2 linked regions of the Skermanella sp. TT6 genome follow. The protein of the gene in region 2 interacts with the protein of the main gene of each other region in a pairwise test. Links are inferred from orthologs where the notes say so. Each region holds a gene or a part of one and is shown on either strand. Other genes may lie near its edges. The genes, in order: dnaE and IGS68_RS03325.

What was found.
Region 1: the proteins of IGS68_RS03325 (region 2) and dnaE interact in binary tests that used the Escherichia coli proteins (3 or more experiments, as listed by UniProt). The link is inferred for Skermanella sp. TT6 from one-to-one orthologs.

The regions. Positions count from the first base shown.
Region 1 is NZ_CP067420.1:2,813,544-2,829,163, reverse strand. The notes cover bases 8,572-12,628. They hold dnaE (DNA polymerase III subunit alpha), read left to right. Parts: upstream 8,572-8,933; coding sequence 8,934-12,428; downstream 12,429-12,628. Other genes in these bases: rpsB (30S ribosomal protein S2), read left to right, coding at 12,624-12,628; IGS68_RS13295 (DUF5672 family protein), read left to right, coding at 8,572-8,831. Also shown: IGS68_RS13340 (ribonuclease J), read left to right, coding at 1-415; mce (methylmalonyl-CoA epimerase), read left to right, coding at 486-890; IGS68_RS13330 (DUF1467 family protein), read left to right, coding at 894-1,127; IGS68_RS13325 (DNA-3-methyladenine glycosylase I), read left to right, coding at 1,152-1,721; IGS68_RS13320 (BMP family ABC transporter substrate-binding protein), read left to right, coding at 2,311-3,402; proS (proline--tRNA ligase), read left to right, coding at 3,552-4,865; IGS68_RS13310 (lipoprotein-releasing ABC transporter permease subunit), read left to right, coding at 4,909-6,153; IGS68_RS13305 (ABC transporter ATP-binding protein), read left to right, coding at 6,146-6,859; IGS68_RS13300 (dienelactone hydrolase family protein), read left to right, coding at 6,925-7,782; more of IGS68_RS13295, read left to right, coding at 7,875-8,571; more of rpsB, read left to right, coding at 12,629-13,442; tsf (translation elongation factor Ts), read left to right, coding at 13,535-14,467; pyrH (UMP kinase), read left to right, coding at 14,557-15,282; frr (ribosome recycling factor), read left to right, coding at 15,325-15,620. UniProt on the Escherichia coli protein: DNA polymerase III is a complex, multichain enzyme responsible for most of the replicative synthesis in bacteria. This DNA polymerase also exhibits 3' to 5' exonuclease activity. The alpha chain is the DNA polymerase catalytic subunit.
Region 2 is NZ_CP067420.1:706,051-720,581, reverse strand. What follows is about bases 2,570-5,537. They hold IGS68_RS03325 (aminotransferase), read right to left. Parts: upstream 4,650-5,537; coding sequence 3,489-4,649; downstream 2,570-3,488. Other genes in these bases: argJ (bifunctional glutamate N-acetyltransferase/amino-acid acetyltransferase ArgJ), read right to left, coding at 5,495-5,537; IGS68_RS03315 ((deoxy)nucleoside triphosphate pyrophosphohydrolase), read right to left, coding at 5,024-5,461; IGS68_RS03320 (hypothetical protein), read right to left, coding at 4,755-4,973; IGS68_RS36130 (alpha-2-macroglobulin family protein), read right to left, coding at 2,570-3,387. Outside these bases: more of IGS68_RS36130, read right to left, coding at 1-2,569; more of argJ, read right to left, coding at 5,538-6,727; IGS68_RS03305 (peptidylprolyl isomerase), read right to left, coding at 6,766-7,695; IGS68_RS03300 (esterase-like activity of phytase family protein), read right to left, coding at 7,883-9,211; IGS68_RS03295 (EF-hand domain-containing protein), read right to left, coding at 9,320-10,498; preprotein translocase subunit SecA, read left to right, coding at 10,828-13,542; IGS68_RS03285 (hypothetical protein), read left to right, coding at 13,727-14,131; IGS68_RS03280 (pyridoxamine 5'-phosphate oxidase family protein), read left to right, coding at 14,224-14,531. UniProt on the Escherichia coli protein: Shows aminotransferase activity with methionine and histidine as substrates, and to a lesser extent also with phenylalanine.

The sequences.
Region 1 (15,620 bases), 2.1 Mb from region 2 along the record:
GAACGGCTCGATCATCCGGCTGGCGCCCGGCCCGGCCGAAGTGGTCGGGCAGGTCCAGCATGGGCGGCTGGCCCTGGACGGCAAGCGGATCGTGCCGCTGGACGCCGGGGTCATGCGGGGCCGGCACCGCATGATGTACAACGGTGCCGCGGTCGCCACCCTGGTCATGGACTCCGAAGGCGAGCTGGCCACCCAGCCGCAGGTCGCCGTCATGGGCCTGCTCGAGGGACCGGAAGCCGCGGAGATCCTGACGGAAGTCGGAGTCGCGGTGCGAAAGGCCGTCGAAGAGCTCTCCCGTCAGGCCCGGCTGGACGACGAGGCCGTGCGCCAGGCGACCCGCATCGCGGTCCGCCGGAGCCTCAACGCGAGCCAGGGCAAAAAGCCGCTCACCGAAGTCCACCTGGTTCGGCTATAGGGATGGGCGGCGGGCCGCCCGACCCGGCACCGCCATCGATGGACCAAGTCAGAAAGACCAAGGGGGAACCATGATCGGCAAGCTCAACCACGTGGCTATCGTCGTGCCCGACCTGGAAAAGGCCACGGCCCTTTACCGCGACACGCTCGGCGCCACCGTCTCGGCTGCGGTCGACCAGCCGGCCCACGGGGTGACGGTGGTGTTCGTCGAACTGCCCAACACCAAGATCGAACTGCTGTATCCCCTGGGCGATGCCAGCCCGATCGCCAAGTTCCTGGCCGGCAATCCATCGGGCGGAATCCACCATGTCTGCTACGAGGTGCCCGACATCCTGGCGGCCCGCGACAAGCTGAAGGCAGACGGAGCCCGAGTGCTGGGCGACGGCGAGCCCAAGATCGGCGCCCACGACAAGCCGGTCCTGTTCCTCCACCCCAAGGACTTCCTGGGCACCCTGGTCGAACTGGAACAGGCCTGATCGATGGGTTGGGTAACCGGCATCGCCGTCTATTTCGTGGTCTGGTGGACAGTCCTCTTCGCCGTGCTTCCCTGGGGCTCCCACGCGCCGGAGGAGCCGGAGCCCGGCATGGCCGCAGGGGCTCCCGCCAAGCCCCGCATCGGCCTGAAGTTCCTGGTCACCACCGGAGTCGCGGCGGTCGTCTGGCTGATCATCTACTTCATCGTCACGTCCGGGCTGATCTCGTTCCGGACGTGACCTCAGCGGAGGTCCTGACGCGCCATGGGCTTGTCCTATTGCGAAGCAGCACCCGGGCATCCGTGGCACGGGCCTTACCATGACGGCGAGTACGGGTTTCCGTCCGCAGACGAGCGGGTCCTGTTCGAGCGGCTGGTCCTGGAGATCAACCAGGCCGGACTTTCCTGGCTGACCATCCTGAAGAAGCGCGCGGCCTTCGCCGCCGCTTTCGAGAATTACGACATCGACCGGATCGCCGCCTATGGCGAGGAAGACCGGACTCGGCTGCTGGGCGACGCCGGCATCATCCGCAACCGGCTGAAGATCGATGCCGTGATCGAGAACGCGCGCCGGGTCCAGGCACTCCGTGCCTCCCACGGCGGTTTCGCCGGATGGCTGGACGGCCACCATCCGCTGGACAAGGCGGGATGGGTAAAGCTGTTCAAGACGCAGTTCCGCTTCACCGGCGGGGAGATCGTGAACGAGTTCCTGATGAGTCTCGGCTATCTGCCCGGTGCCCATGATCCAGCCTGCCCGGTGCATCGGCACCTGGAATCGCTCGATCCCCCCTGGATTCGGGCGGAGCGGAGCGGGTTTACCGGCTATCGAGCTTAAAATTTGGGCAAACCGTTGGGCGAAACACGCTCAGTTGCTTAGTGGATAAGCAAAAGAGCAAGAAAATGAGCAAAAGAAAAGGCAAGCTCCATTTTGTGGCTTGCCTTGCTCAGTGCCTCGGACAATAATTTTTATCGCTGAGAGGGTTTATCCCTCTTACCGACGCCTGGTGGCGATTCCTCCCTAACTTCAGGCCGCGCTGCGGTGACAGCGCGGCCCTTTTCTTATTGTGGGCGAAACCTTACGCCATGCTTGCGCCATCGTCACCTGTTTTCTGCCCAATCCATGGCTCTTTGCCGCGGTACTGATCATGTCGCGGTTCGGCCGGGCATGCGGTGCGGAACGGGCAAAACGGTTGTGGCCGATACCGTCGAATTGGTACAAAGGCATCCGGTCACACGCGGCTTTCAGGGCAGGGCGTCTCGCGTCATGGGCAACGGCATACCTGCCTCGAAATGCGCAAGGTCTTTCAGAATAATCCAGGGTTCCAAGCCATCCCCGCGGGCCTTCATCCTGCATGGGGCTGCCCGTGGGCGGCTTGCCGCCTGTCCCGTCACTTGAACCAACTCTCTCGGAGGGAACAAGAAACATGCTCAACAGACGCCAGTTCGGTCTTTCGGTGGCCGGGACCGCCGCAGCCCTCAGTGTCGGTCCGACGGTCGGTCGCGCGCTTGCCGCCGACAAGCTGAAGGTCGGCTTCGTCTATGTCGGCCCGGTTTCGGACCACGGCTACAGCTATCAGCACGACGTGGGCCGCCGGCACATCGCCGAGCATTTCGGCGACCGGATCGAGACCACCTATGTGGAGAACGTGGCCGAGGGGCCCGACACCGAGCGGGTGATCAACCAGCTGGCCGCCGGCGGCGCCGGCCTGATCTTCACGACGTCGTTCGGGTTCATGAACCCGACGCTGAAGGTCGCGCAGCGTTTCCCCAAGGTGAAGTTCGAGCACGCGACCGGGTACAAGCGCGCCGCCAACGTGGCCACTTACTCCGGCCGTTTCTACGAGGGCCGTACCGTCTGCGGGCTGCTCGCCGGCAAGATGACCAAGTCCAACATCATCGGCTATATCGGGTCCTTCCCCATCCCCGAGGTGGTCAGCGGCATCAACGCCTTCACCCTGGCGCTGCGCAGCGTCAATCCCCAGGCGCAGGTGCGGGTGGTCTGGGTGAACAGCTGGTACGACCCGGGCAAGGAGGCGGCCGCCGCCAAGGCGCTGATCGACCAGGGCGCCGATATCCTGGCCCAGCACACCGACAGCCCGGCCCCGATCCAGGAAGCCGAGGCCCGCGGCATCCACGCCTTCGGCCAGTCGTCGGACATGAGCCGGTTCGGCCCGAAGGCCCACCTGACCTCCATCGTGGACGACTGGAATCCCTACTACCAGCAGCGGGTCCAGGCCGTCCTGGACGGCACCTGGAAGTCGGAAGACTACTGGGGCGGCCTCGCCACCGGGACGGTCTTCCTGCCGCCGTTCAACGACGCGGTCCCGGACGACGTGAAGGCGCTGGGGAACAAGGCGATCGAGGACATCAAGTCGGGTGCCCTGCATCCGTTCACCGGCCCGATCAAGGACCAGTCCGGCAAGGTCGTGATCGCCGAGGGCAAGACCGCCACCGACCAGGAGATCCTGTCGATGGCCTACTACGTGGAAGGCGTCCAGGGCACCCTGCCCAAGTAACCTGCCCAGGTAAGCGCTGCCTGCCGGGGGCGTGCGACGCGCCCCCGGCATGGACTTGCCGCCATGGACTTGTCCGGCGCTATTCCCTACAGTCCGCTCCGATCGGACTGGCCATGGGCCGGTCGTCCCCGAGCCCCGTGAGAAGTCGAATGCGGTTGTCCGCCTATTTCCTGCCCACCCTGAAGGAAAACCCCAACGAGGCGCAGATCGTCTCGCACCGGCTCATGCTGCGCGCCGGCATGATCCGGCAGACCAGCGCCGGCATCTATGCCTGGCTGCCGCTGGGGTTCCGCGTGCTGAAGAAGATCGAGCAGATCGTGCGCGAGGAGCAGGACGCCGCGGGCGCGCAGGAATTGCTGATGCCGACGATCCAGCCGGCGGAGCTGTGGAAGGAAAGCGGCCGGTACGACGATTACGGCAAGGAGATGCTGCGCATCCGTGACCGGCACGAGCGCGAGATGCTGTTCGGCCCGACCAACGAGGAGATGATCACCGACATCTTCCGGTCGGCGGTCAAGAGCTACCGCGACCTGCCGCGGAACCTCTATCATATCCAGTGGAAGTTCCGGGACGAGATCCGCCCCCGATTCGGCGTGATGCGGGGGCGCGAGTTCCTGATGAAGGACGCCTACTCCTTCGACCTGGATCAGGCCGGCGCCCGCCGTTCTTACCAGAAGATGTTCCTGGCCTATCTGCGGACCTTCGCTCGGCTCGGCATGAAGGCGATCCCGATGCAGGCGGACACCGGCCCGATCGGCGGCGATCTCAGCCACGAGTTCATCATCCTGGCGGAAACCGGCGAGAGCGGTGTCTTCTGCGACAAGGAGTGGCTGGACCTGAATGTCCTGTCCAGAGCACCCGGATTCGACGACGACCTCGCGCCGTTCTTCGAGAAATACACCAGCATCTACGCCGCCACCGACGAGAAGCACGATCCCGCCACCTCGCCCCTTCCGCCGGAGGAGCTGGTGAACGCCCGCGGGATCGAGGTCGGCCACATCTTCTATTTCGGCACCAAGTACTCGGCCCCGCTGGGCGCCGTGGTCGCCGGGCCGAACGGCGAGCAGGTCACCCTGGAGATGGGGTCGTACGGCATCGGCGTGTCGCGGCTGGTCGGCGCGATCATCGAGGCGAGCCATGACGAGGCCGGCATCATCTGGCCGGACAGCGTGGCGCCCTTCAAGGTCGGCCTGATCAACCTGAAGACCGGCGACGCCGAGTGCGACCGCGTCTGCGACGAGCTGTACCGCGACCTCAACGCCGCAGGCGTCGAGGTGATCTACGACGACCGCAACGAGCGGGCCGGCGGCAAGTTCGCCGACATGGACCTGATCGGCATCCCGTGGCAGCTGACCGTCGGTCCGCGGGGGCTGAAGAGCGGCGTCGTCGAGCTGAAGCGCCGGGCCACCGGCGAGCGCGAGGAACTGTCGCGCGACGCCGCCCTGGCCAAGCTGACCGCTTGAGACCGGCACGCACCGCCCATCAGTCCAAGAAGGCCTTGCAGGCATGATCTTCGGCGCTTTCGAACGCATGGTCGCGATGCGGTACCTCCGCGCGCGGCGGCAGGAAGGCTTCATCTCGGTGATCGCGGCGTTCTCGCTGCTGGGCATCGGGCTCGGCGTCGCGACGCTGATCATCGTGATGGCCGTCATGAACGGCTTCCGGTCGGAACTGCTGGGCCGGGTGCTCGGCCTGAACGGCCACATGAACGTCTACGCGATCCAGGGCCCGCTGCCCGACTACCAGCCGCTCGCCGACCGGCTGCGGCAGGTGCCCGGCGTCACCTCGGTGACGCCGACCGTCGAGGCGCAGGCCCTGGTCACCGTCAGGGGCGTGTCGTCCGGCGCCATCGTCCGAGGGATCGCGCCGGAGGATTTCCGGGTCCGGCCGACCGTCTCCAACCATATCGTGCGGGGGTCGCTCGACCGATTCGAGGACGAGAACGTGGCGATCGGCATCCGGATGGCGCAGCGGCTGGGGCTCGCCGTCGGCGACCAGCTCACGCTGATCAGCCCGCAGGGGAACACCAGCGCCTTCGGGACGGTGCCGCGCATGCGGGCCTACACGATCGGCGCGATCTTCGACGTCGGCATGTTCGAGTACGACAACAACTTCATCTTCATGCCGCTGCCGGCCGCGCAGGTCTTCTTCCGGGTGCCCGACGCGGTGACGACGCTGGAGCTGATGGTCGAGCAGCCCCGGCTGATCTGGCAGTACCGCGGGCCGGTGCAGGAGGTGCTGGGCGGTCGGGCGCGCCTGGTGGACTGGCAGCAGTCCAACGCCAGCTTCTTCAACGCCCTTCAGGTCGAGCGGAACGTCATGTTCCTGATCCTGACGCTGATCATCCTGGTCGCCGCGTTCAACATCATCTCCAGCATGATCATGCTGGTGAAGGACAAGGGCAGGGACATCGCGATCCTCCGCACCATGGGGGCGACCCGGGGCATGATCCTGCGCATCTTCTTCCTGGCCGGCGCCAGCATCGGGGTGATCGGCACGGTCTTCGGCCTCGTCCTGGGCGTCGCCTTCGCCGACAACATCGAGTCGATCCGGCAGGTGCTGCAGAACCTGCTGGGCACCGAGCTGTTCTCGGCCGAGATCTATTTCCTGACGCAGCTCCCGGCGGAGATCGACTGGTCCGAGGTGGCCCGGGTGGTCCTGATGGCGCTCGGGCTGTCCTTCGGCGCCACCATCTATCCGGCGTGGCGGGCGGCCAAGCTCGATCCGGTCGAGGCGCTCCGCTATGAATGAGACGACGAACGGGCGGGCCGAGCCCATGATCCGGCCCATGATCCAGATCGACGGGGTCGTCCGGACCTTCAGGCAGGCGGGCCAGCCGCTAGAGGTGCTGCGCGGCGCGTCCCTCCAGGTCGCCGGCGGCGAGCTGGTGGCCCTGGTCGGGCCGTCGGGCGCGGGCAAGTCGACGCTCCTGCACATCGCCGGCCTGCTGGAGCAGGCCGACGGCGGCGAGATCCGCATCGCGGGAAAGCTGGCCAACACCTTGTCCGACGCAGACCGGACCTCCCTGCGCCGCCAGTCCATCGGTTTCGTCTACCAGTTCCACCATCTGCTGCCGGAGTTCAGCGCGCTGGAGAACATCGTGCTGCCGCAGATGATCTCCGGCATCTCGAAATCCGTGGCGCGGAAGCGCGCCATGGAACTGCTGGACCTGGTCGGCCTGGGCGCGCGGGCCGGCCACCGGCCGGCGCGCCTGTCCGGCGGCGAGCAGCAGCGGGTCGCGATCGCGCGGGCCCTGGCCAACCGCCCGAAACTGCTGATCGCGGACGAGCCGACCGGCAACCTGGACCACAAGACTGCCGAGGACGTGTTCGCGATGCTGGCGAACCTGGTCCGGGGCGGCGATTTCGGAGCATTGGTCGCGACCCACAACCTCGACCTGGCGGCCCGCATGGACCGGGTGCTCGAGCTGAGGGACGGCGTGCTGGTCCAGCACTGAGCTATGGCTTACCCTCTGGCCGGGGCGCACGGCGATGCCCCGGACCACGACAGCAGGGTTGCGCCATGGACCGCAGGATCATCGAGCTCTACGACGAGTATACCCACGCCCCGCTGGACCGGCGGGTCTTCATCAGCCGCCTGACCGCCCTGGCGGGCAGCGCCGCAGCGGCGGCGGCCCTGCTCCCCCTGTTGGAGAGCGACTATGCCCTGGCGCAGGTCGTGCCGGCGACCGACTCGCGGCTGGAAACCTCGCGCATCACCTGGCCGGGCGCGTCGGGCGAGCTGAAGGGCTATCTGGCGAAGCCCCAGGGAGCCGGCAAGCTGCCGGCGGTGATCGTGATCCACGAGAACCGCGGCCTCAACCCCCACATCGAGGACGTCGTCCGCCGCGTCGCGCTGGAAGGTTTCCTGGCACTGGGCCCGGACATGCTGAGCCCGCTCGGCGGAACGCCGGCCGACGAGGATCGGGCCCGCACGATGATCGGCCAGCTCGACGGCAGGCAGACCCTGGACGATCTGGTCAGGACCGTCGGAGTCCTTCAGAACCACCCCGGGTCGACCGGCAAGGTGGGGGCCATGGGTTTCTGCTGGGGCGGCGGCATGGCCGGCCTGCTGGCGACGGCATCGCCGGATCTCGACGCTTCGGTGGTCTATTACGGCCGTACTCCGCCGCTGGAGGCGGTGCCGAACATCCGGGCGAAGCTCCTGCTGAACTATGCCGGACTGGACGACCGCATCAACGAGAGCGTTCCCGCCTTCGAGGCGGCGCTGAAGGAGGCCGGCGTCGACCATACCCTCCACATGTACGAGGGCGCCAACCACGCCTTCAACAACGACACGGCTCCGGCGCGCTACGATGCGGCGGCCGCACGACTGGCCTGGACCAGGACCGTCGAGTTCCTGAAATCCAGCCTCGCCTGAACTGCCTTTCCGGCTCGGTCGAAAGGCTTAACTCTTGAACGCTATTCTCCGGCTCGCGGTGACAGATCCGCAGCGAGTCGGAAGTGGACCATATGGGCAAAGGGTCTTCGAGCAAAACCGTCAAACGGGACCTCTCCGTCGCATATGGCTTCGTCGACCCGCCCGATCCGTGGCCGTCGACCGGGAGCGGCGATCTCGCCGTCGTCGTTCCGCTGGCCGTCGCCGCGCTCACCGAGGACGAGCGCCTGTCGCTCGACCGTTTGCGGCGGAACGCTTCCGGAATCCCAAGATATCTTGTCGTTCCCGACGGGCTGGAGTTGAAGTTCGACCACGCAGACTTCTCCGTCGTCCGGGTGCCGGCGATCGCCATGGCGGGCATCGCCGCCTATAACCGGATGATGATAACGCCGTGGTTCTATCGGCTGTTCGCGGGATATCGATACATCCTGTTGTATCAACTGGACTGTCTGCTGCTTGGCAATTCGGTCGGCCGGTGGTGCGAGCGCGATTGGAGCTATGTCGGAGCGCCCTGGTTTGGCAACAGAGGTCCGGACGATCTCAAGTCGGTCGGCAATGGCGGCTTCTCGCTTCGCCGGATCGACCATATGCTGGCGGTGCTCGGAAGCGACCGCTTCGCTCCGCAATTCCGATTCGCGCAGCAGCGGCGTCACTTCTCCGGCTGGAAGCACCTGAAGGTCCTGGCGAACGGCTTGATCCGGGCGTGGTGCAACGGCGGCGGCTCCCTTGCGTCCCGATTCGCAGCCAGCTTCGAGCGGCCGGAGGACGAGTTCTGGAGCCAGTACGCGCCTTTCTTCATGGCCGGTTATAGCTTGCCGACCCCGCGCGAGGCGCTTGGTTTCGCGTTCGAGGACCGACCGCGCATCGCCTTCGACCTGACCGCCGGGCGGTTGCCATTGGGCTGTCATGCGTGGTCGCGGATGGATCGGCATTTCTGGCTGGAACGGCTCGCCGACCTTGAACAGCCGGCCAGAACGACCGGTGCCGCCGGGGAAATCGATGCTTGCGAGCGGGAGCCGGCGCTGTCATGAGACGCTCATAAGGGCGTCAAGCGAAACTTGCGCATGACGTTCGGTGCCGGTCTTGGCATGTTTGGCCACTTCGCTCAGCCCGACGCCCGAGTACAGCACCCGATGCCGATAGCCGACTTCGTCCACCTGCGCGTCCACTCCGCCTATTCGCTCTCCGAAGGGGCGATCAAGATCAAGGAGTTGGTCAAGATCTGCCAAAAGCAGGAGATGCCGGCGGTCGCGGTCACCGACACCGGCAACTTGTTCGGGGCGCTGGAATTTTCCCTGGCTGCCATGGACGCCGGCGTGCAGCCGATCCTGGGATGCCAGCTCGGTATCCGGCGCATGGGGCCGGCCGCGAACGGCGGCGGCAAGCCGGTGGGGAAGGGCGTGAACATGCCCGACCAGCTCGCGCTCCTGGTCCAGTCCGAGACCGGCTATCAAAATCTGACGAAGCTGATCAGCAAGGCCTTCATGGAGGGGGATCCGACCTCGGCGCCCCAGATCGCCCTGCAGGATCTCGAAGGCTTCACCGACGGTCTGATCGCCCTGACCGGCGGACCGTCCGGATCGGTCGGACGCCTGTTCGCCGAGGGGCACAAGCCCGCCGCGCGCGACGTCGCGGAGCAGCTGCGCCGCCTGTTCCCCGGCCGGCTCTATGTCGAGCTGATGCGCCACGGGCTGGAGGTCGAGGACCGCATCGAGCCGGATCTGGTCGACCTGGCCTATGACCTGGACGTGCCGCTGGTGGCGACCAACGACTGCTTCTTCTCGACCGAGGACATGTACGAGGCCCACGACGCGCTGCTCTGCATCGCCGAGGGCTCCTACGTGGTGGAGGCGGAGAGGCGGCGCCTGACGCCGGAGCACCGCTTCAAGACGGCCGCCGAGATGCGCGAGCTGTTCGCCGACCTGCCGGAGGCCGTGGACAACACCCTGGTCATCGCGCGGCGCTGCAGCTATCTGCTGAAGCCGATCAAGCCGATCCTGCCGGCCTTCCAGGCTGCGGCCGAGGGCGGCAGGACCGAGCCGGAGGAACTGCGCCACCAGGCCCACGAGGGTCTGACGATGCGGCTGGAGAAGCAGGTCTTCACGTCCGAAATGACGGCGGAACAACGCGCGGAGACCGAGAAGACCTATCGCGAAAGGCTCGACTTCGAGCTGAACGTGATCGAGAACATGAAGTTTCCCGGCTACTTCCTGATCGTCTCCGACTTCATCAAGTGGGCGAAGCGCCACGAGATCCCGGTCGGTCCGGGCCGCGGCTCGGGCGCCGGCTCGGTCGTGGCGTGGTCGCTGACCATCACCGACCTGGACCCCCTGCGCTTCGGCCTGCTGTTCGAGCGGTTCCTGAACCCCGAGCGCGTGTCGATGCCCGACTTCGACATCGACTTCTGCCAGGACCGCCGGGACGAGGTGATCCGCTACGTGCAGGGCTATTACGGCCACGACCGGGTCGCCCAGATCATCACCTTCGGTAAGCTCCAGGCGCGCGCCGTGCTGCGCGACGTCGGCCGGGTGCTCCAGATGCCTTACGGGCAAGTCGACAAGATCTGCAAGCTGGTGCCCAACAATCCGGCCAATCCCGTGACCCTGGGACAGGCGATCGAGGGCGAGCCGATGCTTCAGCAGGCCCGCGATTCGGACGAGACGGTCAGGCGCCTGATCGAGATCGCGCTCCGCCTGGAGGGGCTGTTCCGCCACGCCTCGACCCACGCGGCCGGCGTGGTGATCGGCGACCGTCCGCTGGACCAGCTGGTGCCGCTCTACCGCGACCCGCGCTCGGACATGCCGGTCACCCAGTTCAACATGAAGTATGTCGAGCAGGCGGGGCTGGTGAAGTTCGACTTCCTCGGCCTGAAGACCCTGACCGTGCTCCAGCGCGCGGTGGAGCTGATCACCGAGCGCGGCGACGTCATCGACCTGTCCAACCTGCCGCTCGACGACGTCAGGACATACGAGATGATGTCGCGCGGCGAGACGACCGGCGTGTTCCAGCTTGAAAGCTCGGGCATGCGCGACGTGCTGCGCCGCCTCAAGCCGAACCGGTTCGACGACATCATCGCGCTGGTCTCCCTCTACCGTCCCGGCCCGATGGACAACATCCCGACCTACATCGCGGTGAAGAACGGGGAGAAAGAGCCGGACTACATGCATCCCTGGCTGGAGCCGATCCTGAAGGACACCTTCGGGATCATGATCTACCAGGAACAGGTCATGCAGATCGCCCAGGTGCTGTCCGGCTACTCGCTCGGCGGCGCCGACCTGCTGCGCCGCGCCATGGGCAAGAAGATCCAGGCCGAGATGGACGCCCAGCGCAAGCTGTTCATCGACGGTGCCGTCGGCAAGGGCGTCGACGGGGAGCAGGCGGGCCTGATCTTCGACCAGGTGAACAAGTTCGCCGGCTACGGCTTCAACAAGTCCCACGCCGCCGCCTATGCGCTGGTCGCCTACCAGACCGCCTATCTGAAGGCCAATTACCCGGTGGAGTTCCTGGCGGCGTCGATGACGCTCGACCTGGGCAATACCGACAAGCTGAACACCTTCCGGCAGGAACTGGTCCGCCTCAAGATCCGCCTGCTGACCCCCGACATCAACAAGTCGAACCCCGTCTTCCGGGTGGAACTGCTGCCCGACGGCGAGCGGGCGATCCGCTACGCCCTTGCCGCCGTCAAGGGCGTCGGCATGCCCGCCATGGAGGCGGTGGTGAGCCAGAGGAACGAGGGTGGCCGCTATACGGACCTGTTCGACCTCGCCCGCCGGCTGGACACCAAGGTGATCAACAAGCGCCAGCTGGAGAACCTGACCTGCGCCGGCGCCTTCGACAGCCTGAACGGCAACCGCCGGCAGGTCCATGGCGGCATCGAGACGCTGATCCGCTATGCCCAGGCCGCGGCGGCCGAACGGGAGAGCGGGCAGTCCAGCCTTTTCGGCGGAGGGGGCGGAGTGACTCTGAAGGTGCCCGACCTGCCGAAAGTCGCGGACTGGGACCAGCTCGACCGGCTGGCGCACGAATTCAACGCGATCGGCTTCTACCTGTCGGCCCATCCGCTCGACGGCTTCGCCAAGCCGCTGTCGCGCCTGCGGGTGGTGAACTCCGCCGACCTGCTCAAGAAGGCGACCGGCGGTGGCTCGACCCGGTTCCCCATGGCGGGCGTGGTGATCAACCGGCAGGAACGGGTCGCCAAGAGCGGCAACCGCTTCGCCTTCGTGAGCCTGTCGGACTCCACGGGCGTCTACGAGGTGACCCTGTTCTCGGAACTGCTGGCGACCTCGCGCGAGTTGCTGGAGCCGGGCAAGAGCGTCGTCCTGATGGTCGACGTGCAGGTCATGGGCGAGGACATGCGGCTGACCTGCCATGACGTGAAGCCGTTGGAGGACGAGGTCGCCCGGGCCGCCGAGGGGTTGCAGATCATCCTCAGCCAGCCGGAAGCGGCCCCCCATCTCCGCAACATCCTGGACCAGATCGGACGGGGCCGCGGCAAGATATCGATCCTGGTCGATGTCGGCGGCATGCGGGAGGCCGAGATCGCGCTGCCGGGAGCCTATGCGGTCTCGGCGAAGGGCAGGGCCGCGATCAAGGCGATTCCCGGCGTGGCGGACGTGCTCGATCTTTAGGCGTTCCGCCCGGGCATGCCCCGCCCGATGCATGCGGATATGGTTGCCAAACGCGGGACGCCGGGCTATCTATCGCCCGTCGCAAAACCTCACGCGGGCTTGCGGTCCATCGGCCCACAGGCCGGCGGCCCGCTCCGGTGTTCACGTGTCGTGAACCACGCCCGCGGCGGAGCAACCGGAAAAGGACTGTTTTCCATGCCGATGCCTTCATTCACCATGCGCCAGCTCCTGGAAGCCGGCGTCCACTTCGGCCACCATACCCGCCGCTGGAACCCGAAGATGCAGCCGTACATTTTCGGCGTGCGCAACGGCGTCCATATCATCGACCTCGAGCAGACCGTCCCGATGCTGCACCGCGCCATGACCGCGGTCCGCGACGTGGTGGCGGGCGGCGGGCGCGTCCTGTTCGTCGGCACCAAGCGCCAGGCTCAGGAGAAGGTCGCCGACTCCGCTTCGCGCTGCGGCCAGTACTATGTCAACCACCGCTGGCTCGGCGGCATGCTGACGAACTGGAAGACCATCTCCCAGTCGATCAAGCGCCTCCGCGAGATGGAAGAGCGCCTTCAGGACACCAACATCGGCCTGACCAAGAAAGAGACCCTCCAGCTCACCCGCGAGCGTGACAAGCTGGAGCGGGCGCTCGGCGGCATCAAGGAGATGGGCGGCCTGCCGGACATCCTGTTCATCATCGACACCAACAAGGAGTCGATCGCGGTCCAGGAAGCCAACAAGCTCGGCATCCCGGTCGTCGCGGTGATCGACAGCAACTCCGATCCCGACGGCGTCGCCTTCCCGATCCCGGGCAACGACGACGCGCTGCGCGCGATCGACACCTACTGCGAGCTGGTTTCCGGCGCGGTGCTTGACGGTCTGCAGGCCGAGATGATCGCGTCCGGCATCGATGTCGGCGAGCAGGCCGAAGGCGTCGAGGAAGATCTTCCGGCCGACGAGGACGTCGTCGTCGCCGAGGCTGCCGACGGCGAAGCCGCGGTTTCGGAAGGCGCCCAGGCCTGATCCGTCAGATCGGGCAACCGGGCGCTTGGGTGCGTCCGGTTGCCCTTATTTGTATGTGCTGACCAGACAGATCATTCAGGAAGAGGTCCAAGATGGCCGAAATCACAGCCTCGCTCGTCAAGGAACTGCGCGAAAAGACCGGCGCCGGCATGATGGACTGCAAGAAGGCGCTGACCGAGACGTCGGGCGACCTTGAAGGTGCCGTCGACTGGCTGCGCAAGAAGGGCCTCGCCGCCGCCGCCAAGAAGGCCGGCCGGGTCGCCGCCGAGGGTCTGGTCGCCGTCGCGACGGCCGACACCGTCGGCGCCGCGGTCGAGGTCAACTCCGAGACCGACTTCGTCGCCCGCAACGACCGGTTCCAGGCATTCGCCAACCAGGTGGCGCAGCTGGCGCTCCAGGGCGACGGCACGATCGAGTCGCTGCAGCAGCAGGCTTTTCCCGGCACCGACCGCAACGTCGCCGACGAGGTCACCAACATGGTGGCCACGATCGGCGAGAACATGAACCTGCGCCGCGTCTCGCGCATCGCCGTCGAGCAGGGCGCCGTCGCCAGCTACGTCCACAACGCGCTGGCTCCGAACCTGGGCAAGATCGGCGTGCTGGTCGGCCTGGAGTCCACCGGCGACCGCGCCCGCCTGCTGGAACTCGGAAAGCAGATCGCGATGCACATCGCCGCCGCCCGTCCGGAAGCGGTGAACATCGAGGACGTGGACGCCAGCTCCCTGGAGCGCGAGCGGAGCGTCCTGGCCGACCAGGCCCGCGCCAGCGGCAAGCCGGAAGACATCATCGCCAAGATGGTCGAGGGCCGGCTCCGCAAGTACTATGAGGAAGTGGTCCTCCTGGAGCAGGTCTACGTCATCGACGGCGAGAACAAGGTCCGCAAGGTCGTCGAGGCGGTCGCCAAGGAAATCGGTGCCCCGATCAAGGTCGTGGGCTTCACCCGGTTCGTCCTGGGCGAGGGCATCGAGAAGGAGCAGTCCGACTTCGCCGCCGAGGTCGCCGCCCAGGCGAACGTCGGCCGCTGAGGCTCCCGGCGGCCGTCCCGCGGGGCGACCGCCGGCTCGAACGAGCGCTGGCTTGGGGATTACCTTTGATGACTGCGATGGAGGGGGCTATGCCCACCAACGCCCGGTATGGTCGCGTCCTGCTGAAGATTTCCGGCGAGGCGCTGATGGGCAATCGGGAATACGGGCTTGACCCCGAAATCGTCGACCGCGTCGCCGACGAGGTGAAGTCGGTCGTCGGCATGGGCGTCGAGGTCTGCCTGGTGATCGGCGGCGGCAACATCTTCCGCGGCGTCTCGGGCGCCGCGACGGGGATGGAGCGGGCGACGGCCGACTACATGGGCATGCTCGCGACGGTGATCAACGCGCTCGCGATGCAGAGCGCGCTGGAGCGCAGGGGCGTCCAGACCCGCGTGCAGTCAGCCATTCCGATGGCCAGCGTCTGCGAACCCTATATCCGGCGGCGCGCCGTGCGCCACATGGAGAAGGGGCGGGTCGTGATCTTCGGTGCCGGAACGGGTAACCCGTTCTTCACCACGGATACCGCGGCGGCGCTGCGGGCGTCGGAAATGGGCTGTGACGCGCTCCTGAAGGGCACCAAGGTGGACGGCGTCTACTCCGCCGATCCCAACAAGGATCCGGCGGCTCAGCGCTTCGAGACGTTGACCCACCTTGAGGTTCTGGCGAAGGATCTCCAGGTGATGGACGCGTCGGCCATTTCGCTGGCGCGCGAGAATAAAATTCCCATCCTAGTGTTCTCGATCCATACGGCCGGTGCCTTCGCCGAAGTCATGGCGGGGCGCGGCAAGTTCACGATCATCACGGAAGAGGGCTGAACTACCGTGGCCGACCCTGATATTGACTCGCTCAGCCGCCGCATGGACGGCGCCCTGGAGTCGCTGCGCAAGGAATTCGGCGGGCTGCGCACTGGCCGCGCCTCCGCCAGCTTGCTGGAACCGATCACCGTCGAGGCCTACGGCCAGCAGATGCCGCTCAATCAGGTCGGGACCATCAGCGTGCCCGAGGCGCGCCTGATCACGGTGCAGGTCTGGGACCGCGGCATGGTCAAGGCCGTCGAGAAGGCGATCCGTGACGGCGGTCTGGGGCTGAACCCCCAGACCGACGGCCAGAACGTCCGCGTGCCGATCCCGGACCTCAACCAGGAACGCCGGGC
Region 2 (14,531 bases):
GACGCCGACCGTCTCGCGGCGGAGCGCCACCGGCTCGGGAACCGCGTCGGGCGAGACGGCCGACTTCCGGCCGGGCTCGATCAGCTCGACCCGGCGGCGCGAGACGGCGGGCTGGAGACGGCGCACGCCGACCGCCCATTCCCGGGTCACGGCGAGCCCGTCGGGGCCGGTGATCTCCACCCGCACCAGTCCGGCGCCGACTCCGGTGCCGGCGATGGTCAGCGGCACCGTCACCGGCTTGCCGGGCCGGACCCCGCGGAGCGCGACCTCGCCGCCGGAGCGCAGCTCGACCATCCCTCCGGTGGCGAAGCGCAGCGCATAGTCGCCGCCCTTCTGCCCCCGGTCGGTCAGGGTCAGGGAGACCTGCGCCACGTCGTCGGGCGCCAGGAAGCGGGGAAGCCCCGGCTCGACCAGGAGGGAGTCGCGGACGGCGGCGGTCGCGGTGGCGCTGCCGACCTTGCCCGGCGTCCAGGCGACCGCCATCAGCCGCAGCCGGCCGTCGAAGTCGGGGATTTCCAGCGGGACCTCCGCCGTGCCGTCGGGGCCGACCGTCACGATTCCGGAATGGAGGGCCGTCATCTCCCTCCGGAGCGGCGGCGGCGGGTCGCCCGGCCGGCGCCGGACCGGCGGGACCATGGCCGGCCGCGCGCCCGTCGCGGCCATGGCGCCGTTCCGGTCCGCCAGCGGTCCCCCGACGTCCCGCAGGTCGACCTCCAGCGGTCGCCGGCCGAGATAGTGCATCGCCGGATCGGGAGCGGCGAAGTCGGTCAGCCGGAGCATGGCGTCGTCCACGGCCGACAGGGTCAGGCGGACCTGCGCGCCCTCCTCCGCCCCGCGCACCGTGACCGGGACGCGGACCCGGCCCCGGGGAGCCAGGTCGGCCGGGGCGGCGATCGAGACGTCGAGACGCCGCGGCGCCGGATCGACCGCGAGCCACGCGCTGCCGACCGCCCGGCGCGACGCGGCGCCGTGGGCCGGCTCCGCCGGGGCGAAGGCGGTGGCGACCACATGGACCCCGGCGGTCCAGGACGGATCCACGGGGACATCGAGGAAGGCGCCCTCCGGCCCGATCCGGCGCAGCACCGTCTGGTGGACCGCCCGCCCGGCGACGGCGACCAGCACCTGGGCCTGGTAGGGCGGCTTGACGAAGACCTTGGCCGTTTCGCCGCCGGAATATTTCGGCAGCATGACCGCCACGTCCACCTGGTCCGGGCGCTCGCCCGCGGTCGGCGTGACCCACCAGCCGGCCGAGAACCGCAGGCTGGTCGCGACGCCCGTTCCGGTATCGAAAACCTCCAGCCGGTAGCGGCCGGAGCCGACCGGCTGCTCGATCGCGGCGCGGCCGTCGGCGGGCGGTTCCGCCGCGACCGCGAGCGTGCCGCCGGTCACCCGCTTGTCCTTGACCTGCGCCCGGTAATCCCAATGGCCGTCCGCCTCGAACCAGGCGTAGTCGTATTCCTCCTCGTACAGCTCGTAGGACAGGGAGGGCCGGTCGAGCGGCGCGCCGTCCGGCCCGACCGCGACCACGTCGAAGGTGGCGGTGGCCCCCTCCGGCACGGCGTCCCCGCCGAAGCGGGGCCTGATCCCGATCGCGAAAGGCTGGTGCCGGACCGGGAGGGCGATCTCGCGCACCGCCGGACGGCCGCCTATGTCGTAGAGGGTGCCCTGGATCACGGCTTCCAGCGCCTGGCTGGTGTCCGGCGGCTCGGGGAGGCGGAGCTCGACCCGCGCCACCCCGTCGGGACCCGTGACGAAGCCCGGCGCGTCGGTCCGCAGCGGCTCGAACGGCTGCTGGACCAGGCCGAAACGGTAGCCGGCGAAGCGGGGATACGGCTCGGCCGCGCGGCGCAGCGTCACCGCCAGCTCGCCCGGCAGCTTCGCCGCCGGCCCCGCCCGGCGGTACCGGCCGTCGATCCGGAGCGCGAGAGTGCCGCCGGCATCCGCATGGTCGCGGTCGGCGGCGAGGCCGACGTCGAGGCGCGGCGGCACGAAGTCCTCCACCGCGAAATCGACGCGGCCGACCGGCGCGCCGTCCGGCTCCAGGTGGGCGGTGACGGACCATTGCCCGGCCGCGGCGGGGCGCGGCAGCTCCAGGCCGAGGCGGTAGCTGCCGGCCCCGGCGTCGGCCGCCTGCCGCCGGTCGACCTCGAACCCGTCGGGGCGGAGGATCCTCAGGGTCAGGGCGCGCCCCTCGACCGCGGCGGCGCCGGAATCGCGCAGCAGGGCGTTGAGGAACACCGTCTCCCCCGGCTGGTAGAAGCCGCGGTCGGTGTAGAGCCAGGCGTCCAGGGGCGACGCGTCGGCGCCGGGGCCGGCGCGTTCCGACGGGTCGGTCGCGGCGGCCACGTCCAGGAACGCCATGTCGCCGGACGCGCCATAGGCGAAGACCGCCTGCGGCGCGCCGCCGCCGGTGCCGCGCAGGGTCTCGCGCGGGAAGCGGGCGATGCCGTCCGGCCCGGTCGCGAGCTTGCCCAGCTCGGCGTTGCTGCGCGCCAGCAGGCGGAGCTCGACCCCCGGCACGGGCTCGGCGGTGGTCAGGCTGCGGGCGAACACCAGCAGCCCGTCCTCCCCCGCGAAGGTGGTCAGCCCCAGGTCGGAGACGACGAACCACTGGGTGGCCTTGGCCTCCCACGACTCGCCCTCCCGGTCGGCGTTGCCCGCGACGGCGAGATAGACGCCCGGCTTCAGCGCGCCGACCGAGGCGCCGACGACAGCCTCCACCGGGAAGGGCGTGACGACGGCCTGGTTCCGCCGGTCGCCGGTCGCCATCTCGCCCTGCCAGACCTGGGTGCCGCTCCGCTCCACGATGCCGCCGACGTCCAGCTCGGTCAGGGCCTGGCTGATCCGGCCGTAATGGATCTGCTCGACCAGGGACCGGTCCTCGATGCGCAGCACCTGGAGCCGGGCGCGCGCGACGTTGACGGTGCGCAGCGGCAGCCCCTCGGCGCCGACCTGGGGCAGGACGTAGCCGGCGCCCCGGAAGGCCAGCATGGGCTTGCGGTCCGGCACCGCCACGTCGAAGCGCGCGGCTTCCCCCAGCGCCGCCCCGTCGGCTCCCGGCAGCCCCTGCTTCAGCGTCACGCCGTATACGGCGCCGTGCTCCAGTCCTTCCAGGCAGAGGGTGGCGCCGCGGGCGACCGCGGCGACGTGCACGGGCGGCTCGACCTCGACCTGCGCGGCGTAGTCGGTCCGGGAGGATTTCCCCAGCGGGCGGGTGAAGGTGAAGCAGGCCTGGGGAACGTCGCGCTCCGCCAGGATCTCGACCCCGGCGACACCGAAGGCAGCAGGTTCCGGGACCGGGTCCGGTGCGGGTTGCTGTGCCGGAGCGGCCGCCGGACACCCAAGGGCCATGGCGAGAGCGAGCCCGAACGGACGCAGTATGCGCATGAAACGACAAACCCCGAAGCCGACAAAAATAACCAGCAGGCGCCGTGCGGCACCTGCTGGATCATGGCGCCGGATTATGGCGCAAATCATTCAAATGCGCCTCAGAAATAGCGCTTGAGCCGGGCGACGGCCTCGTCGAGCAGCGCATCCTGCTTGCAGAAGCAGAACCGGATGAAATTGCGCACCGGGCTTTCGGCGAAGAAGGCGCTGACCGGGATCGCGGTGACGCCGGCCTCTTCCGTCAGCTTCAGGCAGAAGGCCACGTCGTCGCCGTCGAATCCGGTGGAGGAGATGTCGGCGATCAGGAAATAGGTGCCGCCGCTGTGCAGCACCGACAGCCCGGCCTCGCGCAGGCCGGCGGCCAGCCGGTCGCGCTTGGCCTGCATCGACGCGGCGAGTCCGGTGAAATAAGCCTCCTCCTTGGCCAAGCCATAGGCGACCCCGGCCTGGAGGTTGGGCGCGGTCGTGAAGGTCATGAACTGGTGGGCCTTGGCGACGGGCTGGAGCAGCTCCGGCACCCCCGTCACGTAGCCGATCTTCCACCCGGTCAGCGAGAAGGTCTTGCCGGCGGAGCCGACCCGCAGGCAGCGGTCGCGCAGCCCCGGGATCGTGATCAGCGGGATGTGGCGGGCGCCGTCGAAGACCAGGTGCTCGTACACCTCGTCGCAGACCGCGTAGGCGTCGAAGCGCCGCATGAACTCGCCGATCAGCTCCAGCTCGGCGCGGGAATAGACCTTGCCGACGGGGTTCAGCGGGTTGTTGAGCACCAGCGCCTTGGTCTTCGGGCCGAACACCCGCTCCAGGTCCTCGCGGGTGAAGCTCCAGTCCGGCGCCTTGAGCGTCACGATGCGGGGAATGCCGCCGGCCAGCCGGACGATGGGCAGGTAGCTGTCGTACATCGGCTCGAACAGGACGACCTCGTCGCCCGGCTCGATCAGCCCCAGCAGGCAGGCGCCCAGCGCCTCGGTGGCGCCGGAGGTCACCAGGACCTCGCGCGCCCAGTCCACCTCCAGCCCGTAGAACCGGCGGGCGTGGGCGGCGACGGCCTGGCGAAGCTCCGGCGTTCCCATCATGGAGGGGTACTGGTTGTAGCCGTCCAGCAGCGCGTCGGCCGCCGCCCGGAGCACGTCGGCCGGGCCGCGGTCGTCGGGAAACCCCTGCCCCAGATTGATAGCCCGATGCTTGAGGGCCAGTTGCGACATCACCTCGAACACGGTGGTGGGCATGTCGCGGAAGAGAGGGTTGCCGACTTTGGCGGTCATGATGGGATCGGGCGCTTCTGTGGACACGGGAGGCGGGAACTTAGCCGATCGGACCCGGCGGGTCGATGGGCTATGCCGCCCGGACGCCCTTCTCCCATACAGGGATTATGGCGCTTCGGCCCCGCAGATCGCGGCGCGGAACTTCGGTTCGAGAGCCTGCGCGTGCTCTTCCCGGTAGCCCTTGTGCTTCGTCAGATAATCGATGACCGACAGGTCGCCTTCGCGGATCCTGTTCCTCAAGGCGCGCTCCGCCTCCTCCCGGCTGAAGGTCACACGCTCGGTCAGCTCGGTCCTGGCATCGCTGTATCGCGCGTTGATGCCCATCGTGATCTCCTACAAACCAAGAGCACCTTGTGCGGATGAAACGCCGTATCCTACAGCAGGTCCCGCAGCATCGCGACCAGGGGCTTGTCGGCCGGGGGCATGGGGTATTTGCCCATGTCGTTGGGCCGCACCCAGGCCAGGGACTGGCCTTCCAGCGGGGCGACCGTGCCCTGCCAGACGCGGCAGACATAGAGCGGCATCAGCAGGTGGAAGCTCTCGTAGCGGTGCGAGGCGAAGGTGAAGGGGGCGAGGCAGCTTCCCGCCGTCTCGATCCCCAGCTCTTCCCGCAATTCGCGGACCAGCGCGTATTCCGGGCTCTCCCCCTCATGGACCTTGCCCCCGGGGAACTCCCACAGGCCGGCGAGCGACTTGCCCTCCGGCCGCTGGGCCAGGAGGACGCGGCCGTCCGGATCGACCAGGGCCACCGCGACCACCAGAAGCACCGGCTTGCCGGGCTCCGGAGTCGAGTCGGGGTCGAAGCAGTTCATGGGGATCCACCCGGAAGAAGCGTCACCTTCGGCTCAGCTCCGGTAGCTGCCGTTGATGTCGATGTAGCCGTGGGTCAGGTCGCAGGTCCAGACCGTCGCGGCGCCCGACCCGATGCCCAGCTCGACCAGGAAGTCGATGTAGCGGCCCTTCATGTGCTCGACGACGGGCGTCTCGTCGTAGCCGGGCACCTCCATGCCGTCGGCCGCGATCAGCACGCCGCCGGCGGAGATCCGCAGCTTGTCGCGGTCGGCCTTCTCGCCCGCCTTGCCGACCGCCATGACGATGCGGCCCCAGTTGGCGTCCTCGCCGGCGATGGCGGTCTTGACCAGGGGGGAATTGGCGATGCTCAGCGCGATCCGCTTGGCCGCCTTGTCCGACGCGGCACCCTCGACCCGGACGGTGACGAATTTGGTCGCCCCCTCGCCGTCGCGGACGATCTGCTGGGCGAGGTCGACCATCAGCGCGTTGAGCTGGGCCTTGAAGTCGGCCAGCGACTTGTCGCCGGCCTTGGTGACCGGCTTGTTGCCGGCCCGGCCGGTGGCGCACAGCAGCACGGTGTCGCTGGTCGAGGTGTCGCCGTCCACCGTGATGCAGTTGAACGACTGCTCGTTGGCCTCCGCCAGCAGCTTCTGGAGGACCGGGGCGGCGATCGCCGCGTCGGTGAAGACGAAGCCCAGCATGGTCGCCATGTCGGGCGCGATCATCCCGGAGCCCTTGGCGAAGCCGTTGAGGGTCACCGTGGTATCGCCGATCCTGGCCGTGCGGGTGACGCCCTTGGCGAAGGTGTCGGTCGTCATGATCGCCTTGGCGGCCGGGAACCAGCCGTTGGCGTCGAAGGAATTGGCCAGCCCCGGCAGGTGCCGGGCGATGGCGTCGGCCGGGATCGGCTGGCCGATCACGCCGGTGGAGGCGACGAACACCTCGCCGGGCTCGCAGCCCGCGAGCGCGGCCGCCGCATCCACCGTGGCCTGGACGAACGCCTCGCCGGCCTTGCCGGTGAAGGCGTTGGAATTGCCCGAATTCACCACGATCGCCCGGGCGCTGCCACCCGCCAGGTTCTTCTTGCACCAGTGGACCGGCGCCGAGGCGGTCAGCGACCGCGTGACCACGCCGGCCACCGTCGTGCCGGCGTCGAGCAGGGCGACCATCAGGTCGTCGCGGCCCTTGTAGCGGATGCCGCAATTGGTCGTGGCCAGCCGGACACCGGATATTGCCGGCATCCAAGGGAAGTCGCCGGGTGCAAGGGGAGAGATGGTCGGTGCCATGGTGGTCGTGGCTTTCGGGTCGTGGAAGTGTCGGTAAGTTACGGCCTGGGCGCCGGGGCGGCGCCCGGGGCGGCGGAACCGGGCGTGGCGGCGGGCTGCTCGGGCATCGGCGAGCCGTCCATCTGGAAGCGCTCGACCCTGGCGTCGCTGCGCAGGTCCTCGACCAGCTCGCCGATCACCTGTTCCGAAACCTGGCTGCGGAGCTGCTCCTGAACTTCCTCGAAGGTCGGCGGGGTGCTCTGGCGGCGCTCGACGACCTTGATGACGTGCCAGCCGAACTGGGTCTGGACGGGGGTCTCGCTGACGTCGCCCGGCTTCATGGCGAAGGCGGCGTTGGCGAACGGCTCGACCATCTGGTCCTTGGTGAAGAAGCCGAGGTCGCCCCCCTGCTGGGCCGCGGCCTTGTCGGTCGACTTCTCGCCCGCGATCTTGGCGAAATCGCCGCCCTTCTTGAGGTCGGCGATGATCGCCTTGGCGGCGTCCTCGGACTCGACCAGGATGTGGCTGGCCTTGACCTCGTCCTGCGGCGGGTTCTCCTGCTTGAACTGGTTGTAGGCTTCCTGGAGGCGCTCCGCGGTGATGCGCTTCTGGACTTCCTGGGTCAGATAGAGCTCCTGGACGATGCGCTCCTCGGCGCGCTTCATCCGCTCCGCCACTTCCGGATCGTTCTGCACGTTGTTCTTGTAGCCGGCCTCGGCCACCAGCTTGCCGTTGATGATCTGGTCGATCACGGCGGGGAAGATCATCTGCACCGGCATCTGCTGCACCTGCGGCGGCAGCGACGCGATCGTGCGCATGACCTCGGAGCGCTTGATCTCGGCCCCGTTGACCTTGGCAACCACCGGATCCTCGCCGGCGCCGGTGCCGGCATCCGCCGGAGGAGTCGTGCCGGTCTGGGCCAGGGCGGCGAAGCCGGCACCGCCGAGCGCCAGCGAGACGGCGGCTACGCGGAGGACTCGTGCGAGCATGAGAAGTTCCTTATTCAGCGGAATGACGGGCGCGGCGACATGCGCCAGCAATCCGCAGTCGCACGCACTTTTTCCCTTTCGCAGCGATTAAGCACGGCTTGGGGCGGCTTGCAAGGCGGGACTGCCGGGGTCCGGCAATTGCCCGAACCCCGCCACAGCGCCGCCATGGATCGTCCGGACGGCCGCCTTATTTGCCTGCGCCGGGGGCGTCCAGGCCGAGTCCGGTCACCTTGACGACCGCGGTGCGCTTGCCTTCGATGCCGAAATCGTCGTCGTTGATCAGCATCAGCGCGCCGTCGCCGAAAAGGGCCATGCCCTCGACCTTGGGCGGGATCCCGGGATGGGCCGCGGTGTCGAGCACCAGGGCCTTGGCGGCCGGCACGATGCCTTCCCTGGCGAGGTCGGCCTGCTCCAGCGAGGGGGCCGTGGCCGCGTCGTCCCACTTGCCGCCCTTGATGTCGGTGGCGCCGGCCAGGGCGATGCGGAAGATCTTGGTGGTCCGCTCCGTCCGCTCCAGGATCAGCAGGTCGTCGCCGGAGAGGTGCATCAGCTCGCTGATGCGCACGGTGTTCTGCTTCTTCTTCTCCTCGCCCCGATAGGCCGAGGTCGGCTCCATCACGTAGACATACTCCCCCGCGACCTGCATGGTCGCGCGGTCCAGCTTGAACAGCCGGGCGTTGGCGGCGTCGGCGTAGGTATCGTTGTCCGGATTGGCCAGCGGGTTCTGCAGGACGAAATACAGGAACTTCTCGTCCTCGGAGACCGCCATGGACTCGATGCCGCGGTTCAGCGCCCGCCTGGCCAGGAGGGCCGGCAGCGTGCCCTTCACCTCGTACCCGGCGCCGGCATAATCCTTCTCGGTCCCGGCCGGGACGTGGCGGACCTGGATGCGGCCGTCGGGAGCGGCGTGCAGGATGGAAGGCCCGTTCTCGTCGCCGATCCAGAAGCTGCCGTCGGACAGTCGGACGATGCCTTCCGCGTCCACGGCGTCCGGGTTCTGCTTCAGCCTGGCGCCCTTGGCGTCCAGCGGCTGCTCGGTCGAGGCGACGGTCAGCGGGTTGAGCATGCCGTCCACCGGGTTGCCCCGGGCATCCTTGAGCGAGATGCTGTCGAGCACGCGGAAGGTCCCGTCGCCCAGGACCTGGATGCGGTAGATCGAGGGGCTGTACTCCGGCACCGGGTAGATGCGGCCCCGCTTCACGTCGCCGCAGATCAGCTCGCCCTTGACCCCGGCGATGCCTTCGGCGTCGCCGCAGGTGAAGTTGGGACCGCGGTCGCTGACCGTGTGGAAGATGTCGGCGGGATCCCCCTTGCCGCGGAACGCGCCGCTGCCGATCCCGACGGAGAGGTCCAGGGTCTTGCCGCCCTCGAAGGCGACCTTGCGCAGGGTCAGGATCGGATCGCTGCTCGAATATGCCCGGACGGTCACGGAGGGCGCCTGGGCGGCGGCGGGAAGGGGGACGGCGGCCAGCGCGCCGATCATGAGGGCCGATATCGGGAGCAGGCTTGCGCGCATTCCGGTGGATCTCCGCATTCAGAAAAGTTCGCGGACGTTAGGCGCACCGGATTGCAGGAGGATGACAGCCGCATGACACATTTGCATGCGGCTGCGCCGGGCTCCGGATCAGATCTTCACGTCGAGCAGCAGGTCGCCGAGCATGCCCCGGCGGCCGTCGACCCGGCCGAACTCGCTCTGGCCGACCAGGGTGCCGCCGGTCAGGCGCTGATCGACCCGGATGGCGAGGTCCAGCCGGATCTCGGAGATGCCCTCGTCCTTCAGGCGCGACATGCTGCCGTCGCCGCGCAGCAGGATCAGCGAGTTGAACACGGCGTCGCGTGCATCGATGACGCCGTTGCCGTCCTGGTCGAAGCGGGCAAGCTCGGCGAACCCGCTGGAGGCGCCGTTCTGCTCCCCGAACAGCTCGCGGCCGTCGTCTATCCTGCCGTTGCCGTTGCGGTCGAGCGCCAGGAACGCGTCCTTGCCCGCGACCCAGGCGGTCCGGTCGCGCGCGCCGTCGCCGTCGATGTCGAACAGGACGCCGGTCTCCGCCGTGGTCAAGTCGATGCCGTTGCCGTCCAGGTCCAGCACCAGCGGATCGACCTGCCGGATGCCGCCGCCGCCCCCGCCGCCGCCACCACCGCCTGCGCCGGCGTCGCCCTGGCCGCCGCCCAGCAGCCCGACGGCGAGGGCGGCCCCGGTCGTCATGCCGGCGTCCAGGCGGACCATCTCGATCGACGCCTCGACCTTGCCGGACTCGCTGGAGATCTTCAGGTTGACCGACTGGAAGACCAGCGAGACGCTGGTCGAAGCCTGCCCCGGCTCGGGCGAGCGCGCGGGCGCCGGGCCGCGGGCCGCCGCCTCCCGCGCCTTGCCGGCGACCGCCTCGGCCGCCTTCTGGCTTTCCTCCGCGGAATGGCCGAACATGCGGAACACCTTGATCAGGTCCTCGCGCACCTTGTCCAGGATGGCGTCCAGCGGCCGCTCGGGATCGCGGGCGCGTCCGACCGACAGGGGGGTCCGCGCGAGGCGGGAATTCTCGCTGACGACCTGGGAGAGCCGCATGGCCGTCGCGGAGAGCTCGACCTTGACGCTTCCGGAATTCGTCCTGGCTTCGGCGCCGGCCTCGGGTGCGGCGCCCGGGACATCGTCGCTCCGGGACGCCCTGGAAGCCGCCTCCGGAACGGCATCCCGGCGCGCGGGAGCGTCCGACCTGGCGGGAACCGGGGGCTGGGCCGGCCCGGGAACGGTGCGCTTGAGGCCCGCGGGCAGAGCTTGGGCCAGGACTTCCATCATGCCGACCATCGGCTGCCTCCTTCTAAGGGCCAATAACGACGGGGGAGCGGCTGCCTGCGCCTACTGCGCGGTTGGAAAAGCCTCTCCGCGGGCTTATCTTTGTCCCACACGGCTTAACGATCGCTTAAGACGCTTGCCGCACCTGCCGAAGGCCGCGGGTGCCGCCGGGCGCATGGCTCCGGGCGCAAGGGTGGTGCAGCCGCAGGCTTGTTGACAGGCATTGCGCGCACTCTTATGTCAAGGCCGTGCCATGCCCGGGCCGATGCCGAGCGGGCGCCCTGGATCGTGCGCCAGCCGTTTCTTGCTCAAACCGTTCTTTGCTCTAACCCGAGGTTTCAATGTTCGGTGCTATTGCCCGTAAACTTTTCGGCACCGCGAATGATCGCACCGTGAAGGCGCTGCTGCGGCAGGTCGAGGTCATCAACGCCCTGGAGCCGAAGGTAGCCGGCCTGTCGGACGACGAACTCCGGATGCGCACCGACTGGCTGCGCGAGCGCCTCGAAAAGGGCGAGACGCTGGACGACATCCTGCCCGACGCCTTCGCCACCGTGCGCGAGGCGGCCAAGCGCGTCCTGGGGCAGCGCCATTTCGACGTCCAGCTGATGGGCGGCATCGTCCTGCACCAGGGCAAGATCGCGGAGATGCGGACCGGCGAAGGCAAGACGCTGGTCGCCACGCTCCCGGTCTATCTCAACGCGATCGCCGGCAAGGGCGTCCACGTCGTCACCGTCAACGACTACCTGGCCCGGCGCGACAGCGGCTGGATGGGCAAGATCTACGGCTTCCTGGGACTTTCGGTCGGCTGCATCGTCCACGGGCTGGACGATTTCGAGCGCAAGATGGCCTACGCCGCCGACATCACCTACGGCACCAACAACGAGTTCGGCTTCGACTACCTGCGCGACAACATGAAGTTCCGGCTGGAGGACATGGTCCAGCGGCCGTTCAACTTCGCGATCGTCGACGAGGTCGACAGCATCCTGATCGACGAGGCGCGCACGCCGCTGATCATCTCCGGCCCCTCGACCGACAGCTCCGAGCTCTATATCGCGGTCAACCGGGTGATCCCGCACCTGTCCGCGGAGGACTACGAGAAGGACGAGAAGGTGCGGGCCGTCAGCCTGACCGAGGCCGGCACGGAGAAGGTCGAGCAGACCCTGCGCGAGATGGGGCTGCTGACGGAAGGCAACCTCTACGACATACAGAACGTCAGCCTGGTCCACCACGCCAACCAAGCCCTGCGGGCGCACACCCTGTTCCAGCGGGACAAGGACTATATCGTCAAGGATGACAAGGTCATCATCATCGACGAGTTCACCGGCCGCATGATGGAGGGCCGGCGCTATTCCGAGGGCCTTCACCAGGCGCTGGAGGCCAAGGAGGGCGTGACGATCCAGCGCGAGAACCAGACGCTGGCCTCGATCACCTTCCAGAACTATTTCCGCCTCTATCCGCGCCTGTCCGGCATGACCGGCACCGCCATGACCGAGGCGAACGAGTTCGCCGAGATCTACGGCCTGGAAGTGGTCGAGATGCCGACCAACGTCGCGGTCCAGCGCAAGGATTTCGACGACGAGGTCTACCGCACCGGCCGCGAGAAGTTCGACGCCATCGCGATCCTGGTCGAGGAATGCCGGGAGCGCAGGCAGCCGATCCTGGTCGGCACCGTGTCGATCGAGAAGTCGGAGGTGCTGTCCGACCTTCTGAAGAAGAAGAAGATCCCGCATGCGGTGCTGAACGCCCGCTACCACGAGCAGGAAGCCCAGATCATCGCCCAGGCCGGCCGGCCCGGCGCCGTGACGATCGCCACCAACATGGCGGGCCGCGGCACCGACATCCAGCTCGGCGGCAACCTGGAAATGCGCCTGGCGGTGGAGCTGGCCGACATCCAGGATCCGGCCGAGCGCGAGCGCCGCGCGGCCGCGATCCAGGCCGAGATCGCGCGCGACAAGGAGATCGTGAAGGAGGCCGGCGGCCTGTTCGTGATCGGCACCGAGCGGCACGAGAGCCGGCGCATCGACAACCAGCTGCGCGGCCGGTCGGGCCGCCAGGGCGACCCCGGCGCCTCCAAGTTCTTCCTCAGCCTGGACGACGACCTGATGCGGATCTTCGGGTCCGAGCGCATGGACGGCATGCTCCAGCGCCTGGGCCTGAAGGAAGGCGAGGCGATCGTCCACAGCTGGATCAACAAGGCCCTGGAGAAGGCGCAGCAGAAGGTCGAGGCGCACAACTTCGAGATCCGCAAGAACCTGCTCAAGTACGACAACGTGATGAACGACCAGCGGAAGGTCGTCTACGAGCAGCGCCGCGAGATCATGGACGCGCCGGAGATCGGCGGCACCATCGAGGACATGCGCCACGAGGTGATCGAGGAGATGGTCAAGAAGGCCATCCCGGCGAACGCCTATGCCGAGCAATGGAACATCGACGGCCTGCACGAGGAGATCCGCCGGGTCCTGAACCTGGACCTGCCGGTCCATGACTGGGCCAAGGAAGAAGGCATCGCGGAGGCGGAGATCGAGGACCGGGTGCGCCGCGCCTCCGACGAGAAGATGGCGCAGAAGGCGGCCAATTACGGTCCCGAACTGATGCGGGCGGCCGAGAAGAGCCTGCTGCTCCAGCTGCTCGACCAGGCCTGGAAGGAGCACCTGCTGCACCTGGACCATCTGCGCCAGGGCATCAACCTGCGGGCATATGCCCAGCGCGACCCGCTGAACGAGTACAAGCGGGAAGCCTTCGAGCTGTTCGAGGGGATGCTGTCGCACCTGCGCGAGACGGTCACCACCGTGCTGTCGTACGTCGAGATGCGGGTGAACCACCCCGAGGACATGGAGCCGCCGCCGTTCGAGGGCGTCGAGTCACGCCAGGATCCCGCGCTTGCCGCCGCCGAGGCCCTTCCGGCCGACGCGGCCCTGCCGGACGGGATGGTACGGCGCGTGGCGCCCGCGTCGGTCGGCTCCGAAGCCGAGATCGACCCGCGTACGCCGCGCAATTCCCTGTGCCCCTGCGGGTCCGGCAAGAAGTACAAGCACTGCCACGGGCGGGTCGCCTGAACAGCCGGATATTACCGGGGCGCTTCAAGCGGTGCGCCCCGGCGGTCTGGACATACAGTCTAAAATGTAACTGAAGACCCCTGCGACGATTTTCCAAAAACTTGACATGGATCAACGTCGCACCGGTCTGTGCGCCGCACAATCTCCGCCATAGGTCATATGCACCCAAGCGGAGGTCAGGTTCATGCGCGCGTTCTTCCCGTGTGTTTCCGGAGTTTCCCGTCAGTCCGAAGACGTCATCGGCAAGCTCCTCGCCCACCGGATCGGTAACTCCCGCGTCACGAACCGGCCTGTCACGCTGCGCTCCGCCCTGGAGGCCTGCGGCCGCGAGCCCGTCTCGACCGCCCGCCGGCTGATGACCCTGCCCGGCGAGGCCGCCGTCCAGGACCTCTCCGACATGCTGACCAAGTTCCGGATCGACGGCGTACGCTGCCCGGAGCCGGAGAAGTACGCCCGGCAGGCGCTGAAGCGGGCCGGCGTCGAGTTCACATTGCCGCCCCTGGCGGGCGATTACGGCCACTGCGCCACCGCCCTGCTGGGGATCGCGGCGCTGGGCGTGCTGCTGGCGTTCCCCACGCTGATGCTCTGATCCGCCGCCGCATGGCGCATGGCGCATGTCGGGAACACCGCGGCTCTCCTCCTGTTGAAGTGCGATACTCAATTGGAACGGAGAGAGCCACGATGGCTACCAGCGCCCAGAATTCAGACGACATCAAGAAGCTCTGGGGGATGATCAAGGACATCCGCTTCACGATGATGACCACCATCGATGATGACGGTACCCTCCGCAGCCGTCCGATGGTCGCCCAGCAATCCGAATTCGATGGCGACCTCTGGTTCTTCACCGGTGCCGACACCCACAAGGTGGATGAAGTCAACCAGCACCATGAAGTCAATCTGAGCTACGCCGATCCCGACGACCAGAACTACGTCTCGATCTCCGGCACCGCCCAGCTCGTCCGCGACCGGCAGAAGATCGAAGAGCTCTG